DNA from 3 places in the Delftia sp. S65 genome. Region 1 is predicted to be linked to each of the others. Evidence: predicted binding sites of a transcription regulator. Region 1 holds the regulator's gene; each other region holds the start of a gene.
The links. The regulator HrcA, encoded in region 1, represses chaperone genes, less so after heat shock. The targets are predictions, from matches to a motif close to TTAGCACTCNNNNNNNNNGAGTGCTAA.

Region 1 (5,534 bases):
CAGGCGTTCATCGAGCTCGGCCAGGCGCTCGGGGTCCAGGTCGGCGCGGCGCAGATAGCTTTGCAGCGAATGGCGCGCATCCTGCGCCTGGGCCATGCATGAGGCCAGCACGTCGGCAATGTTCTGGAAGTCGGGCTCCAGGTGCTCCTGGTTCTGGATCAGGTGGCTGGCGCGGCCCAGCGGAGTGATCACGCCGGCCTCGTCGTCCTCCAGCATCTGCAGCGTGGTCTGGGCGGTGTCGATCAGGGTCTGGGCGTGCGACAGGCGCGTGTGCTGGGCATTGAGCTCGTCCCACTCGTCGGCCTGCGGGGCCAGCTTGTCGAGTTCGGTGATCTGCCACTGCAGCCGCTCGCGCTCGCGCTGCAGGCTGTCCTGAGCGGATTGCGCATGCTGCAGCGCCTGCCGGGCCTGGGACCAACGGCTCCAGCAGCCCTGGACCTCGCGGCTGTCGATGCCCGCATAGGCGTCCAGCAGCGCGCGCGCCGCATCGGGCCGCGTGAGGCTTTGCCAGGCATGCTGGCCGTGGATGTCGATCAATTGCTCACCCAGGGCGCGCAGCTGCGTGGCCGTGGCTGGTGTGCCGTTGATCCAGGCGCGGCTGCGGCCCTGGGTGTCCACCGTGCGCCGCAGCAGCAGGCCGCTGTCCTCGCAGGCCAGGCCTGCGGCCTCCAGCCAGGGGCGCAGCCGCGCGCAGCCGTCGAACTCCACGCAGATGTCGGCCTGGGTGCAGCCTTCGCGCACCACGTCGGCGTCGGCGCGGGCGCCCAGGGCCAGCTGCAATGCGTCGATCAGGATGGATTTGCCGGCGCCGGTCTCGCCGGTCAGCACGGTGAAGCCCGCATGCCAGTCCAGATCCAGGGCCTGCACGATCACGAAGTCGCGCAGCACGATGCGCTTGAGCGCCATGGTCAGGCGCCTCCCTCGTTCCAGCCCAGTTTCTTGCGCAGCGTGGCGAAGTAGTTCCAGCCCTTGGGATGCAGAAAGCGCACGCTGTGGTGGGCGCGGCTCACGAGGATGCGGTCGCCGTGCTGCAGCGAGGCCAGGGACTGCATGTCGAAATTGGCGCTGACATCGCGCCCGGCCACGACCTCGATCGTGACCTCGTTGGCATCGGACAGCACGATGGGGCGGTTGGACAGGTTGTGCGGCGCAATGGGTGCCATGACCCAGGCGGGGATGGAGGGGTGCATCATCGGCCCGCCGGCGGACAGCGCATAGGCCGTGGAGCCCGTGGGCGTGGCCACGATCAGGCCGTCGGCGCGCTGGTTGGAGACAAAGCGGCCGCCCACCTCGATGCGCAGCTCCACCATGCCCGAGGTGCCGCCGCGGTTGACCACCACGTCGTTCATGGCCAGGGCCTCGAACACGCACTGGCCGTCGCGGATCACGCGGGCGCACATCAGAGGACGCAGGTCCTCCTCGTATTCGCCCTGCAGCATGGGCGTGAGCGTGGCCTCGAAGTCCTCCAGCGCGATGTCGGTGACAAAGCCCAGGCGGCCCTGGTTCACCCCGATCAGGGGCGTTCCGTATTGCGCCAGGTGCCGGCTCACGCCGAGCATGGTGCCGTCGCCGCCGACGACCAGGCCCAGGTCGCAATGCCTGCCCAGGCCATCGACATCGAGGGTGGGGTAGTCTGTGAGCCCTGCGTGCAGGGCCGATTGGGTATCAAGCACGACTTCGCAGCCCTGGCGCCTGAGGAAGTCCGCAATGCGCTCAAGCGCGTTGCTGGCATTCTCGGACGGGGCGCTTGCGCTGGGAGCGTGGTACTTCCCGATCAAGGCAACGTGGCGAAACGTGGACGTCATTTCTGGAAATTACATCATTAAAATCATCACATGCTCGACGAACGTGCCAAGTTGTTGCTCAAAGCGCTGATCGAGCGTTATATCGCTGACGGCCAGCCTGTGGGCTCGCGAACCCTGTCGCGTGCGTCGGGGCTTGAATTGTCGCCTGCCACGATACGCAATGTGATGGCTGACCTCGAAGACCTGGGGTTGATCATCAGCCCGCACACCTCGGCGGGCCGCATTCCGACCGCCCGGGGCTACCGGCTGTTCGTGGACACCATGCTCACTGCAGACCGTGCCGATATCGTGACGCCCGAGCTCGCGCCCGAGCAGCCGCAGAAAGTCATCGCCAACGCCGCCAACCTGCTGTCCAGCCTTTCCCAGTTCGTGGGCGTGGTGCTGGTGCCGCGCCGCACCTCGGTGTTCAAGCACATCGAATTCGTGCGGCTGTCGGAGCGGCGCTTTCTGGTCATCATCGTATCGCCCGACGGTGACGTGCAAAACCGCGTCATCTTCACCGACGTGGACTACTCGTCCTCGCAGCTGATCGAAGCCTCCAACTTCCTCAACAGCCACTACGCGGGCCTGGCCATGGAAGAGGTGCGCGAGCGCCTCAAGGGCGAGGTGGAGCTGCTGCGCGGCGAGGTGGCCACGCTCATGCAGGCGGCCGTCAACATCGGCACGGAGGCCATGACCAGCGCCCAGGAGGACGTGGTCATCGCGGGCGAGCGCAACCTGCTGTCGGTCAGCGATTTCTCCAGCGACATGGGCAATCTGCGCCGCGCCTTCGACCTGTTCGAGCAAAAGACCCAGATCCTCAGGCTGCTGGATTTTTCCAGCCAGGCGGAAGGCGTGCGCATCTACATCGGCGGTGAAAGCCAGGTCGTGCCTTTCGAGGAGCTGTCCGTGGTCAGCGCGCCCTACGAGCTCGACGGCAAGGTGGTGGGTACGCTGGGCGTGATCGGGCCCACCCGCATGCACTACGACCGCATGATCCAGATCGTGGACATCACCTCCAAGCTCGTCAGCAATGCGCTGAGTCACAAGCGCTGAGTCCTGCGGGTTAGGCTCTACAATAGTTGTTTGCCATGGCCTGCATCCGTGCTGCCTTGGTGAATCAGGGGCCTTAGCTCATGCTTGGTTAGAGCAGCGGACTCATAATCCGTTGGTGCCCAGTTCGACTCTGGGAGGCCCTACCATCCATTGGTATGAAAAGCCTGCCGCCTTTCCGGGCGGCAGGCTTTTTTGCTGGGTGCACGGCGCTGCATGGCGATGCCATCGCCCGGTTGCCAGGGAATGCGGTCGCCGGGTTTTTTGCAGAAATATGGCGCTTTTGTCCGGGAGCCCCAAAACCCGCTGCTACAATGCGAAGCGTTGCGGCTGTAGCTCAGCTGGATAGAGTACTTGGCTACGAACCAAGGGGTCGTGGGTTCGATTCCTGCCAGCCGCACCAAAAAACGCAAAGCCCTGAAGTTGAAAGACTTCAGGGCTTTTTCGTTTTCTGCATCTGCATCCGCATCCCTGGGATGCCAGTCAGGCCTGTTCCGCTTTCGGCAGCACGATGCTGAAGGCGCTGCCCTGGCCGGGCGTGCTTTCTATCTCAAGCTGCCCGCCATGTCGGGCGGCCACGGTGCGCACGAAGGCCAGGCCCAGGCCCACGCCGTCGAGGTGCTGGTGGTGGTCCAGGCGCTCGAACGGCTGGCTCAGCCGGGCGACGGCCTTACCATCCATGCCGGGCCCGTGGTCCCGGATGGTGATGCGGCAATGGCCTGCGTCCTGCTGCAGCAGGCATTGCACCGTGGCGGGGTTTGCCTGATCTGCGCGCGCTCCGTATTTGATGGCGTTGCCGATCAGGTTGACGGCCGCGCGGTGGAGCATGCCCGCATCGCCCAGCACGGGGCATTCCTGTTCGGGCAGGTGGAACTCCAGCTGCACGTGGGCCGCAGAGGCCTGGGCCCAGCAGCTTTCCACGGCCTGGTCCAGCACCAGGCCCAGGTCCAGCCGTTCCCGGCGCAGCGCCTGCTGCTGGGCGCGTGCCAGGTGCACGAAATCGTCGGCCAGCTGCAGGGAGGCCTGGGCATAGCCTTCGATGCGCGGCAGCAGGAGGCCGAGGTCGGGCGCCTGTACGGCGCCGCGCTGCATCTCCAGCAAGGTGATGATGGATGCCACGGGCGCACGGATGTCGTGCGAGATGAACTGCATGGCCAGGTCGCGCTGGGCCTGGGCGCTGCGCAGATCGCTGATATCGACCAGGGTGATCAGCCAGCCCGTGGTCGGCGGTGCCTCGAAGGTCTGGGTCAGCAGCATCAGGCTGCGTCCCATGGGGTCGCGCCCCTCGCTGCTGGGCGGCAGGCCGTGGGTGGCAAGTGCCTCGGGCGTGAGCAAGGGCTGGCCGGCGGATGCGCCGGCTGCCGTCTCCAGTGCCCGCAGACCATCGAGCAGCCGGGGCAGGGCATCGCCGGCCCTGAGGCCATGCCCCAGGCTGCGTGCATAGGCGTGGGCTGCGGCATTGGCCAGCAGCACATGGCCCTGCCGGTCGCAGACAAAGGTGGGCGAGGGCAGCTGGCGCAGGCTTTCGCTGACGAAATGGTGCAGGGCGCGCAGTTGGCGCGAAGCCTGCTCCACGGCCGCGATGCGCTGGTCCAGCAGGTCGCCGCCCAGGCGCAGCGCGGTGGGCAGGCCCTGCCCCTGCAGGTCGCGCAGTTCCAGCGCCAGAAAGCGCGCGGCGGCGCGCAGGCGCAGCCAGCTCCATAGCGGATAGGCCAGGGCCAGGCCCAGCAGGCCGGCTGCAGGCGCCGTCTGCACCTGCCACAGGCGCGGTGCAAGCCCGGCCAGCGAAAGGCAGGCCAGGGCCAGCAGCGCGCAGGCCAGCATGCCGCCCGACGGGCCCAGCCAGGCCAGGGCCAGCAGGGCCAGCAGCACGGCTGCCGCATTGAGCGCGCGGTTGAGCGTGGCCGACGCGGGATGCACATGCGAGCCCTGCAGGCTGCCGTTGAGCACATGGGCCAGCATCTCCACGCTGGAGATGGGCCGCGCGCTGGTGCCCAGCGGTGCGGTGAAGCGGCTGCCCAGGCCGGTGGCCGTCGTGCCGATGAGCACGTATTTGCCGCGGAATGCCGCTGCAGGAATGCGGCCGCGCAGCACGTCGATGTAGGAATAGGTGGTGAAGGGCGAGCGGTCCCTGGCGCCTTGCTCCGGCCTGGCCTGTGCAAAGGCAATGATCTCCTGCTGGCGGCGTTGCCAGGAGGGCGAGTCGGGGTCCATGGGCGGCACGGGCTCCGGGCGGGCGCATGCGCGGCCGTTCTCGCCCACGCAGTGCAGGGCCAGCGCCATGTGCCACCAGGGCTGCTGCGCACTGCCTTCTATGGCATGGAAGCCGCGCACCGCGCCATCGGCGTCCACGGGCAGCTGGGTATGGCCCAGCGCCGCTGCGGCCTGTGCGAAGGCCGGCAGCGGGCCGCTGCCTGGCGCCACGGGCAAGACGGTGCGGCCGCTGCGCTGCAGAACGCGCGCCAGCAGCAGGTCGTCGCCGGGGTAGTCCAGGTCTTCCTCGCTGAGCATCACGTCCAGGCCTATGGCGCGCGGCGGTGCCTGGCTGATGCGTTCCAGCAGGCCGGCGTGCAATGCGCGGCGCCAGGGCCAGCGGCCAATGGCGTCGATGCTGGCATCGTCGATGGCGACGATGACGATGTCCTGCGATGCCTTGGGGCGGTGCAGCCAGCTGGCCGTGTCCTGTACGAAGCCGTT
Region 2 (5,534 bases), on a different contig from region 1:
CCAGCGCATGCGTGTCGGACACCCCGGGAAAGAAGTCGTAGTTGGAGTGGCCTATGACGTTCAGCAGCAGGCTGAGTACCGGCACCGAGGCCAGCGACCAGAAGCTGAAGTCATGCACCACCATGGGCAGCAGGATGACGTTGCCCAGCATCAGCGCCTCGATGGGGTGAAAGCTGTAGGTGGACCACGGCGTGGTGACGATGGAGCGGTGGTGGTCTCCATGAAAGCGCCCCAGCAGCCGCGTATGCAGCAGGCGGTGGTTGATCCAGAAATGCACATCGTTCCAGATCAGCAGCACCACGATTTCGATGGCAATGCGCCAGGGGCCTGCATCGGGCTCCAGCCGCGCCCACCCCAATTGCAGAAGGCCCCAGGGCACGATCATGCCGATGCCGAAGATCAGCACCGAATGCAGCGACTGGCGCCATTCGCGGCGCAACTGGTCGGGCTTGAGCGGGCGCGTGTCCAGCACGCGGCCCACGCCGCGCCGCTGCAGCCAGCGCGTGAGCGCCGTCATGCCCCAGCCGCCGGCCGTGTACAGCACGCCGAAGAAGAGCAGGCCCCAGGCCATGACCTGCCAGGCGTTGAGTTCGGTGAAGGCTTGGGCAGCGGTCATGGCAGTGTGATCGAGCACGTCATTGCGCGTGGATTCCCTGTTCGCGGATGATGCGGCCCAGTGCCGTCACGTCCTGGCGTATGCGCAGGGCCAGGCCCTCGGGCGAGCTGCCGACAGCCTGCCAGCCCTGGGCGGCCAGGCGTGCACGCATCTCGGGCGAGCGCACGATCTCGCTGACCGCTTCGGCCAGCTTCTGCACATGGGCGGCGGGCATGGCCTTGGGCGCGGCCACGGCGTTCCAGATCTCCAGATCGAAATCCCCCACGCCCAGCTCCTTGAGGCTGGGCAGTCCCGGCGCCAGCGGGCTGCGCGCGGCCGAGGTCACGGCCACGCCGCGCAGCTTGCCGGCCTGCACCTGGGCCATGGCCAGCGCGGGCGGCAGCATGGACAGCTGCAGGTCGCCGCCCTGGATGGCGTTGAACACCTGCGGATAGCCGGGGTAGGGAATGTGTTCGGGCCTGAGCGCGGAGCGGCTCTTGAGCAGCTCCATGCCCAGGTGGCCCACCGTGCCCACGCCGGGCGAGCCGTAGCTCCAGCGGCTGCCGGCCTGGGCAGCGGCCTCCAGGAAGGCCCGGCCCTCGGGCGCGCCGGCCGGCGCCACCAGCACCAGGGGCGCCACGCCGATCAGGCTGACGGGCTGCAGGTCCTTGACAGGGTCGTAGCGCACGGCGGGGTTGAGCAGGCGGGCAATCGTCAGGTTGCCGTTGATCATCACGCTGAAGGTATGGCCGTCGCGCGCACGGGCCACCTGCTCGCCTGCGATGTTGCCGCCTGCGCCCACCTTGTTCTCGACGATGACGGGCTGGCCCAGGCGCTTTTCCAGCGGCTCGGCCAGTGCGCGCGCCGTGAGGTCCGGGGAAGATCCTGCGGGAAAGCCGACGATCAGGTGCAGCGGCTTGCTGGGCCAGTTGTCGCCCGCCACGGCAGCGCAAGGCAGCAGGGCCGAAGCCAGGGCGGTGGCCAAGGCATTGGCGAAGAGGCGGCGTAGTGGCGAGATGGCGCTGGCGGGCATGGGGTGCGTGGGGGCCGCAAAGGCTGCGGGCAATAAAAAACCCGGAGATTATCCGGGTTTGTCGTGAAGCGGCCTGTCAGCCCAGGCCGTCAGGCCATCAGGCGAACTCGGCCAGGGCCTTCTTCATCTTCTTCATGGCAGCCACCTCGATCTGGCGGATGCGCTCGGCGCTGACACCGTAGACGGCGGCCAGCTCATGCAGCGTCATGCCGCCCGAGCCGTCGTCGTTGACCTTGAGCCAGCGCTCCTCGACGATGCGGCGGCTGCGGTCGTCCAGCGATTCCAGCGCCATGGCAATGCCGTCGGTGGCCAGGTGGTCACGCTGGCGCGACTCGATCATGGCCGTGGGTTCGTGTGCGCCATCGGCCAGGTAGGCGATGGGGCCGAAGGCCTGCTCGCCATCGTCGCTGGGCGAGGGGTCCAGCAGCACGTCGCCACCGGCCAGGCGCGTTTCCATCTCCATGACTTCTTCGCGCTTGACGTTGAGCTTCTCTGCCACGGCGTCGATCTCGCCCGAGGTCAGCGTGTCACGCAGCATGGCGCCGTCCTCGGCCATGGCGGCGTCGGACTTCAGGCCCTGCTTCATGGAACGCAGGTTGAAGAACAGCTTGCGCTGGGCCTTGGTCGTGGCGACCTTGACCATGCGCCAGTTCTTGAGGATGTACTCGTGGATCTCGGCCTTGATCCAGTGCATGGCGTAGCTCACCAAGCGCACGTTCTGATCGGGGTCGAAGCGCTTGACGGCCTTCATCAGGCCCACGTTGCCTTCCTGGATCAGGTCGCCGTGCGGCAGGCCGTAGCCCAGGTACTGGCGCGAGATGGACACCACCAGACGCAGGTGGGACATCACCAGACGCCCTGCGGCGTCCAGATCGCTGTGTTCTTTGAGCTTGCGGGCGTAGTCCTGCTCTTCCTCAAGGGTGAGCATGGGCAGGCGGTTGACCGCGGAAATGTAGGCATCCAGATTGCCCAGAGGCGGCACCAGGGCCCAGGGGTTAGCGGGTGCCAAGGTGGTCGCAATGGAGCCGGAGGCGTTTGTCATTGCAGAGTTCCTTTCTTCCATTCCTTCATATTAGCACTCGTTATGACCGAGTGCTAAAGCCAAAGTTCCGTGGGTTTTTCAGACGGTTGCACTCATTTTTGGAGTGCCAAAAGTCGTTTGTGCCTAGTCTGAGCGATTTTTGGAAACCCTGCTTGCCAGCGGTGGGCGCATATTGCTGGGAGAGCATTACAGTTTTTCCAGCAGGCTTTCAATCTGCCGGCCCAGTTGCAGCAAGGCCGGGTGCAGCTCCTGCACGATGGCCGGCAAAGGCTCCGTGGTGGAGACGCTGCAGTTCAGGACATAGATGGCATCGGGTGTCACCAGCGGCGTGGCCAGCGCAACCACTTCCGGCTGCCACGATGCGGCGCAGAAGCCTTGGCTTTTCACGGACTTGATCGCCGCCTGGATCTGCTGCTCCAGCGCAGGCCATTGGGCGCCCCTCTTGAGCCTGAAGCTGTCGAGCAAGGCCTTGCGCCTGGCCGATGGCGCCGCCGCCAGGTAGGCACGCCCCAGTGATGTCAGTTCCATGGGAACGCGCTGGCCCGAGACCACATGCCTGAGCACGATCCGGCGGTTGTAGCGGATGGATTCCAGGTAGACCATCTCGTCCCTGTCGGGACATGCCAGGCCCACGTTGATCCTGCGTGTCTCGGCGAGTGTGCGCATCAGGGGCGCCGCAATCGACAGCACCGTCGAGCCCGTGCGCATGGCGTGCGCCAGGCTCAGGACCGCCGGGGCCAGGCGAAAGGCCCGGCTTGGTTGGTCGGCCTGCAGCATGCCGCAGCCCACCAGGGTCTGCGTCAGCCGGGTGACCGTGGCCTTGGACAGGCCGGTGCGTTCCGCCAGGTCGCTGTTGCCCAGCAGCTCCGAGCCGGGCCTGAACGCACGGAGTATTTCGACGCCTCTTTCCAGGGAGCGGTTGCTCGGGGACTGTCCCGGCTTGTCATGGAGGATGGGGGATCGCCTGTTCGTCATGCTGCTGCCGCTGGTGGGAGAACGCGCTTGCCCCGGTGTCGAAAGCTGTGTTCTTCCTGCCCGGGTACGGGCGCCTGATGGAAGCCAAGTATTCCACCGAATGCAAGGGAAATGCAGCCGCAGGCTCTGGCGCGCCCGCTTTGGAATTTCACTGGTTGGAATATGGGGGGTCACAAGCGCGGTGCGTTTCCCTAAGCTTTCACAAGCCAGTCGCCAGCGTCATCGCAACGCTGGCGCAGTGACCGGACCTCTGTCCATAGAACCAGGAGACACACCATGCCCAGTTTCGCCGCCCGCCGTTGTGCAAGGGCCATTGCGTTCATTGCCGTGCTCGCGACTGTCTGCAGCGCAGCATCTGCAGCCTTCCCGGAAAAGCCCGTGCGCCTCGTCGTGCCCTTTGCGCCAGGCGGTGGAACGGACCTGATCGCCCGCACGCTGGGGGCCGAGATGGCCAAGGACCTGGGCCAGCCCGTCATCGTGGACAACAAGCCCGGTGCCGGCACGATCATCGGCACCGACAACGTTGCCAAGAGTGCGCCGGACGGATATTCCTTGGTCGTGGCTTCGTTCGCGCACGCCGTCAATCCGGCGTTGCAGGCCAAGCTGCCGTACGGGAGCAACAAGGCCTTTGCTCCGGTGATCCTGATCGGCCGCGGCCCCAACGTGCTGGTGGTGCCCGCCGCCAGCCCGTACAAGACGGTGGCGGACGTGATGGCCGCCGCCAAGGCCAGTCCCGACAAGCTGACCTATGCCTCGCAGGGCGCCGGGACTTCGGCGCATCTGGCGGGTGAGCTGTTCGCCAATCTTGCCAAGGTCCGGCTCACCCATGTGCCCTACCGCGGCGCAGGCCCGGCGCTCACCGATCTCATGGGCGGGCAGGTGGACATGATGTTTGCCACGGCGGCGGCGGTATCCACCTTCATCGACAACGGCAAGCTGCGTGTGCTGGGGGTCACCACGGCCGAGCCGTCTGCGGCATTCAAGAACGTGCCACCCATCGCCGTCACCGTCCCGGGCTACCGCGTCGAGAGCTGGTACGGCCTGTACGCGCCGGCAGCCACACCTGCCGCCGTGATCGATCGCCTGAACGCCGCGGCCCGCAAGGCGGCCCGCTCGCCGGACTTCGTTCGCAAGCTGGAGCACGAGGGCCTGATGGTCAATGCCGGACCTGCGGCGGAACTGGACACCTATGTGCAGGCCGAGGAAAAGCGCTGGGCGCAGATCGTCAAGCAAAACAACATCCATCCCGATTGATCGCACTGGCTGCGATCGTTTTCAAAGCACGCCATGAACTACGAACTGATCCAACTGAATGTCGCCGATGCGGTGGCAACCGTGACCCTGAACCGCCCCGACAAGCGCAACGCCATGAGTGACGACATGCGCACCGAGTTCATCGATGCCCTGGAGCGCGTGGCGGCAGACAAGGCCATCAAGGCCCTGGTGCTGACGGGCGCGGGCAAGGGATTCTGCGCAGGCGGTGACATCGCCGGAATGCAAAGGCGCATGAATGCTCCCGCGGGCGAGGTGGGCTTCAACGGCTGGCAGCGTCAGCAGCGCGTGCACCATGTCCAGGCCCTGCTGCACACCATGCCCAAGCCCGTGATCGCTGCCGTCAACGGCGCGGCCTCGGGCCTGGGGGCAGACACGGCGCTGGCCTGCGACTTCGTGATCGCCAGCGAATGGGCCAGCTTCGCGTGGAGCTATGTGCTGCGCGGCATCATCCCGGACGGCGGCGGCATGTACTTCCTGCCGCGCCGCGTGGGCCTGGCCAAGGCCAAGGAGCTGATATTCACGGGCCGCCAGGTCAAGCTGCCGGAAGCCCTGGCGCTGGGCATCGTGGACCGCCAGGCCAGTGCCGAGACCTTGGTGGCAGACGCCCAGGCCTG
Region 3 (5,534 bases), on a different contig from region 1:
CGGCGAAGGCCGATGCCATGGCGGGTCTGCGCGGCCGGTCCGCGGCCCCTGCAGCACTGCGTGGCTGCGGCGCCGGCCTGCCGGCGCGCGGCGCTTCGCGGGCGGCGGCCGCTGGCGGGTTGCGTCCGTAGACGGCCGGGAACATGGCCTTGAGCTGCTCCGCTTCACGCCAGGCGCGGCCGACACCGTCCATGGCCTCGCGATGGGCCGGGTCCTGCGCCAGCCACTCGTCGAGAGCGCGCTCGTCCGCGCCCGACCAGCCGGGCTGCTGACGACGCACATACCACTCGCCCGCGCGATGGTTGAGCCCAAGCACCTGCTCGGGCGGGAGGTCCTGCAACCGGGAATGGCCTGGCTCTGCGCTCATGCTCTTTTGCCCTGCGCCGGTGGGGCGGCGCATTCGTCGTCGTTGTCTTCTTCGGCGTCCAGTGTGCTCTGCAGGGCCTGCAGGCGCCTCATCTGAGTGGCACTTGCGAACAAGATGCGCGTCTCGCAATAGCCGACGGCCCGGCCCAGGTGCTTCACCACCATCCGTGTACTGATCCCCATGCAATCGGCGGTTTCCTCAACGGTGCGCCCCTCGATCCGTTGAAGAATGAAGGCTTCGCGCTGCCGCGGCGGCAGTTCCTGGATCGCCTCGTGCAGCCGCGTCAGTCGCTGGCGGCTCTCGGCTTGACGCTCGGTGTCTCCGAAGCCCTCGGCAGAGATGGCAAGCAGCTCTTGCTGGCAGTCGTCATACGGAACACTCTGGAGCCCGTGCGCCTCCGGGCCCTTTTCCCAGTCTCGCGCCGCCACGCTGCGCACGGTCTGCCGCAGATAGGGCTGCTCCTGCCCGGGCTCGAGATTCCTGCCCGTGGCGGCCACCCGCGCGAACACTTCCTGCGCCGCGTCCTCGACCGCTGCGGTGGTTCGAAAGTGTCGGCGCAACATGCGCATCACAGGCGTGCGCCAACGCGTATAGAGCGCAACCAGGGGAGCCTCTGGAGTCTGGCGCCCAGGTATCGGCTCACCCCGCGCTGCGGAGACCGGATTGCGTTTCATCCCCTAGCCTTTGCGCCCGGGAGGAATGCAGCAGCCGAGCGTGAACCGGCAAGGGCACTGCATTCGTCAGTGATGAAAGTGTGGAGGTGAGGCACAACGCGCAGATGGGCAAACGATCCGTGGCGCCGGGGGCTCCGCGCATCGGATGGACAACGACGGGGAGGGGCGCCCTGGCCATGTGCGCAGATCGCATGGATGAATGAGATTCATTCCCATTCTAGCGCCTGGACATCCTGCAACCAGGACTCTGGCCGCCAGCAGCGCGCCGCAGGAACTCCATCGGCGCGGGCTCCGCAGATGCCACGTCTTGCCATGGTGCTGGCCGAGCGATGAGCCAACACCCACCGGGAATCCGTGGCGCAAAAGCATGTGAGGCGTCGTTACACACTGCGGCACATCCGACCCTACCCCTTGAATCCTGGCCGAATTGCCTTATTATTAGCACTCGTTGGGTATGAGTGCTAACAGTCCTCTGTCCCACATTGCTTCGAATGCCGGCCCGCCGGGCCGGCAAGTCTTTGTTTCAACTTTGTTGATGATTTAGGAGTTGGTATGAACCTGCGTCCCCTGCACGATCGCGTGATCGTGAAGCGCCTCGAGAACGAAACCAAGACGGCTTCGGGCATCGTGATCCCCGAGAATGCCGCCGAGAAGCCCGACCAGGGCGAAGTGCTGGCAGTGGGCCCCGGCAAGAAGAACGACAAGGGCGAAGTGATCGCTCTGAACGTGAAGGTCGGCGACCGCGTTCTGTTCGGCAAGTACAGCGGCCAGACCGTCAAGGTCCATGGCGACGAACTGCTGGTGATGAAGGAAGACGACCTGTTCGCAGTCGTCGAAAAGTAATCCGCGCTTCGAAACCGCACTTTCCAACTGAATCCGGAGAATTGAAATGGCAGCAAAAGACGTAGTTTTCGGCGGCGAAGCACGCGCCCGCATGGTTGAAGGCGTGAACATCCTGGCCAATGCGGTCAAGGTCACCCTGGGTCCCAAGGGCCGCAACGTGGTGCTGGAGCGCTCCTTCGGCGCCCCCACCGTGACCAAGGACGGTGTCTCGGTCGCCAAGGAAATCGAACTCAAGGACAAGCTGCAGAACATGGGCGCCCAGCTCGTGAAGGAAGTGGCCTCCAAGACCAACGACATCGCCGGTGACGGCACGACCACCGCCACCGTGCTGGCACAGGCCATCGTCCGCGAAGGCACCAAGTACGTGGCCGCCGGCCTGAACCCCATGGACCTCAAGCGCGGCATCGACAAGGCTGTCGCCGCCCTGGTGGAAGAGCTGAAGAAGCAATCCAAGGCCACCACCACCTCCAAGGAAATCGCCCAAGTCGGCTCGATCTCCGCCAACTCCGACGAATCCGTGGGCAGCATCATTGCCGAAGCCATGGACAAGGTCGGCAAGGAAGGCGTGATCACCGTTGAAGAAGGCAAGTCGCTGGCCAACGAACTCGACGTCGTCGAGGGCATGCAGTTCGACCGCGGCTACCTGTCGCCCTACTTCATCAACAACCCTGAAAAGCAGGTTGCCCTGCTGGACAACCCCTTCGTGCTGCTGTTCGACAAGAAGATCAGCAACATCCGTGACCTGCTGCCCACGCTGGAAGCCGTGGCAAAGGCCGGCCGTCCCCTGCTGATCATTGCAGAAGACGTCGAAGGCGAAGCCCTGGCAACGCTGGTGGTCAACACCATCCGCGGCATCCTGAAGGTTGTGGCTGTCAAGGCTCCTGGCTTCGGCGACCGCCGCAAGGCCATGCTGGAAGACATCGCCATCCTGACGGGCGGCAAGGTCATCGCTGAAGAAGTGGGCCTGGCGCTGGACAAGGTGACCCTGGAAGACCTGGGCCAGGCAGTGCGCATCGAAATCGGCAAGGAAAACACCACCATCATCGACGGTGCTGGCCAAGCTGCTGAAATCGAAGCCCGCGTCAAGCAGATCCGCATCCAGATCGAAGAAGCCACCAGCGACTACGACCGCGAAAAGCTGCAAGAGCGCGTGGCCAAGCTGGCTGGCGGCGTTGCCGTGATCAAGGTTGGCGCTGCCACCGAAGTCGAAATGAAGGAAAAGAAGGCCCGCGTTGAAGACGCCCTGCACGCTACCCGCGCTGCTGTGGAAGAAGGCATCGTGGCCGGCGGCGGCGTGGCTCTGCTGCGTGCCAAGCAAGCCGTGGGCGACCTGAAGACCGGCGATGCCGAGCAGGACGCCGGCATCAAGCTGATCATGAAGGCCATCGAAGCGCCCCTGCGCGAAATCGTGGCCAACGCCGGTGGCGAGCCCTCGGTGGTGGTCAACGCCGTGCTGAACGGCTCGGGCAACTACGGCTTCAACGCTGCCAACGACACCTACGGCGACATGCTGGAAATGGGTATCCTGGACCCGACCAAGGTGACGCGTACGGCCCTGCAGAACGCCGCTTCCGTGGCATCGCTGCTGCTGACGACCGAAGCCATGATCGCCGAGTCTCCCAAGGCTGAAGGCGGCCCTGCCATGCCCGACATGGGCGGCATGGGTGGCATGGGCGGCATGGGCATGTAATTGCCCGCCGCAACCGGGCAGGCCTTGCGCCATGCCCGGTTTGCCCAGCAAGACAAAGGCCGCCCTCGGGCGGCCTTTGTCATTGCATGAACGCTTTTGCCGATGTCTTTCAGGACACGGCCTGGCCCCAGGCCCGGCCCAGGCGTGCCACGGCCTCGGTGATCTGGGGCACGGTGGGCGCCGCATACGACAGGCGCATGCACAGGCCGGCCTTGTCTGCCGCATCGGCCGGGAAGAAGGCCTTGCCCGGCACATAGAGCACGCCCTGCTCCACCGCTGCCGTGAACAGCGCACGGGCCAGGGCCTGGGAGTCGCCCGCAAGCCGCTGCGGCGGCAGCAGCTGGGCCCAGACGAACATGCCGCCCGCAGGCCGCACGAAGCGGATCTGATCGCCCAGCGCCGACCGCATGCCAGAGCACAGCGCATCCATGCGCGCCGCGTACTCGGCGCAGGCCTGGGCCAGCTGGGGCGCATAGCGGCCCGAGCGCAGATAGTGCGCGGCGATCATCTGCGCCAGCGGCGAGGTGCACAGATCGGCCGTCTGCTTGGCGATGGTGCAGCGGCGCAGCAATTGGGCGTCGGCCAGCATCCAGCCGATGCGCAGCGCAGGCGCCACGGTCTTGGACAGGCTGGACAGGTAGACCACGGGATTGGCCTGGGCGCCGCACAGCGCCAGGCCCGTTTCGTAGATCGACGGTTCGCGCTGGCCGGTAAAGCGCAGCTCGCCATAGGGGTCGTCCTCGACGATGACAAAGCCATGCTGGCGCGCCAGCTCCACCAGGGCCGTGCGCCGCGCTGCGGGCAGCAGGGTGCCGCCCGGGTTGGAGAAGTTGGGCACGGTATAGAGCAGCTTGGGGGCACGCGCATGGGGCCACTGCGCCAGCAGGCGGGCCAGGGCCTCGGTGTCCAGGCCCTGCTCGTCCGTGGGCACGGCAACGACCTGTGCCTGGGCCAGCTTCAGGGTCTGCAGCGTGGCCGGGTAGGCGGGCACTTCGACCAGCACCGGGTCGCCGGGCTCCACCAGCACCTTGACCAGCAGGTCGAAGGCCTGCTGCGAGCCCGTGGTCACGATCATGTCGGCCGGCGTGCAGGCAATGCCGCGCGTGGCGCACAGCGCGGCCAGGGCTTCGCGCAGCGCAAGCTGGCCTTCGCTGGCGCCGTACTGCAGGCTGGTGGCGGCATCCTGCTGCAGCGCGGCCATGGCGGCCTGCTGCAAACCTTCGGCATCGAACAGGCTGGGCGATGGATAGCCTCCGGCCAGCGAGAGCATGCCGGGACGGCTCAGGTAGGGAAACAGCTCGCGGATCGGCGAGCCTTCGGGCTGTGCGAACAGCGGGTTGAACAGATGGGCGGTGGGCGACGACGCGCCCTGGTCTGCGGTGCTCATGAAGGCCTCCGGCAAATGGCAAAAACAAAGGGGCGCACGCGCAGGCCTGGCGCCTGTGCATGCGCCCCGGGGAAGGGGATCAACGGTGGCGGGCTCAGCCCGGGTCGGCGCTTATGCGGCGACCTTGGTGGCCTGGCCGCGCAGCGCGCTGCGCAGCTGGTCGATGGAGCGCTGCTGGGCCTGCTCGTACAGCGCGATCTCGTCATGCACGCGGGCACCCAGGTCGGCCTCGAAGGCCTGCTGGGCCGCATGGGCCGCGTACTGCTTTTGCTCTTCGCCGCCCAGGTTGGACTGGAAGATGCCGGCCGCGCTCACGGGCAGGAAGTCCTCGTAGACGATGGGCTCGGCCTGGGCCAGGCCGCGGGCGATCAGGGCGTCCAGGTCAGACGCGGCGGCCGCTGCGGCCTCGCCTGCGGCCAGGGCGGCTCCCTCGTCGCTCAGCGTGAAGCGGTAGAAGGCCAGGTCTTGACGGCGCAGCTGCTCATGGGTGTCAGGGAAAGCCTCGAAGACCTGGGCCAGGCGGCTGCCGTAGTCGGGTGCGGCACTGCCTGCGCTGCCCATGTCGCGCACCTG

Region 2: a site for HrcA is predicted at 2,701-2,727, ahead of rpoH (RNA polymerase sigma factor RpoH). Genes of this name have one in related genera too.
Region 3: a site for HrcA is predicted at 1,480-1,506, ahead of IAE24_RS05710 (co-chaperone GroES). Genes of this name have one in related genera too.

What each region holds. Positions count from the first base shown of each region.
Region 1 is NZ_JACVUR010000010.1:96,224-101,757, reverse strand. Features, by position in the region: gene recN (DNA repair protein RecN) at 1-906, opposite strand, end outside; gene IAE24_RS11515 (NAD kinase) at 909-1,805, opposite strand; gene hrcA (heat-inducible transcriptional repressor HrcA) at 1,836-2,840, shown strand; tRNA gene IAE24_RS11505 (tRNA-Ile) at 2,908-2,986, shown strand; tRNA gene IAE24_RS11500 (tRNA-Arg) at 3,164-3,240, shown strand; gene IAE24_RS11495 (CHASE2 domain-containing protein) at 3,321-5,534, opposite strand, start outside.
Region 2 is NZ_JACVUR010000006.1:142,622-148,155, reverse strand. Features, by position in the region: gene IAE24_RS08170 (sterol desaturase family protein) at 1-616, opposite strand, end outside; gene IAE24_RS08165 (Bug family tripartite tricarboxylate transporter substrate binding protein) at 636-1,628, opposite strand; gene rpoH (RNA polymerase sigma factor RpoH) at 1,726-2,670, opposite strand; gene IAE24_RS08155 (IclR family transcriptional regulator) at 2,857-3,645, opposite strand; gene IAE24_RS08150 (tripartite tricarboxylate transporter substrate binding protein) at 3,922-4,899, shown strand; gene IAE24_RS08145 (enoyl-CoA hydratase/isomerase family protein) at 4,933-5,534, shown strand, end outside.
Region 3 is NZ_JACVUR010000004.1:141,508-147,041, forward strand. Features, by position in the region: gene IAE24_RS05700 (FecR family protein) at 1-400, opposite strand, end outside; gene IAE24_RS05705 (RNA polymerase sigma factor) at 364-1,041, opposite strand; gene IAE24_RS05710 (co-chaperone GroES) at 1,594-1,884, shown strand; gene groL (chaperonin GroEL) at 1,931-3,574, shown strand; gene IAE24_RS05720 (aminotransferase-like domain-containing protein) at 3,684-4,961, opposite strand; gene hglS (2-oxoadipate dioxygenase/decarboxylase HglS) at 5,073-5,534, opposite strand, start outside.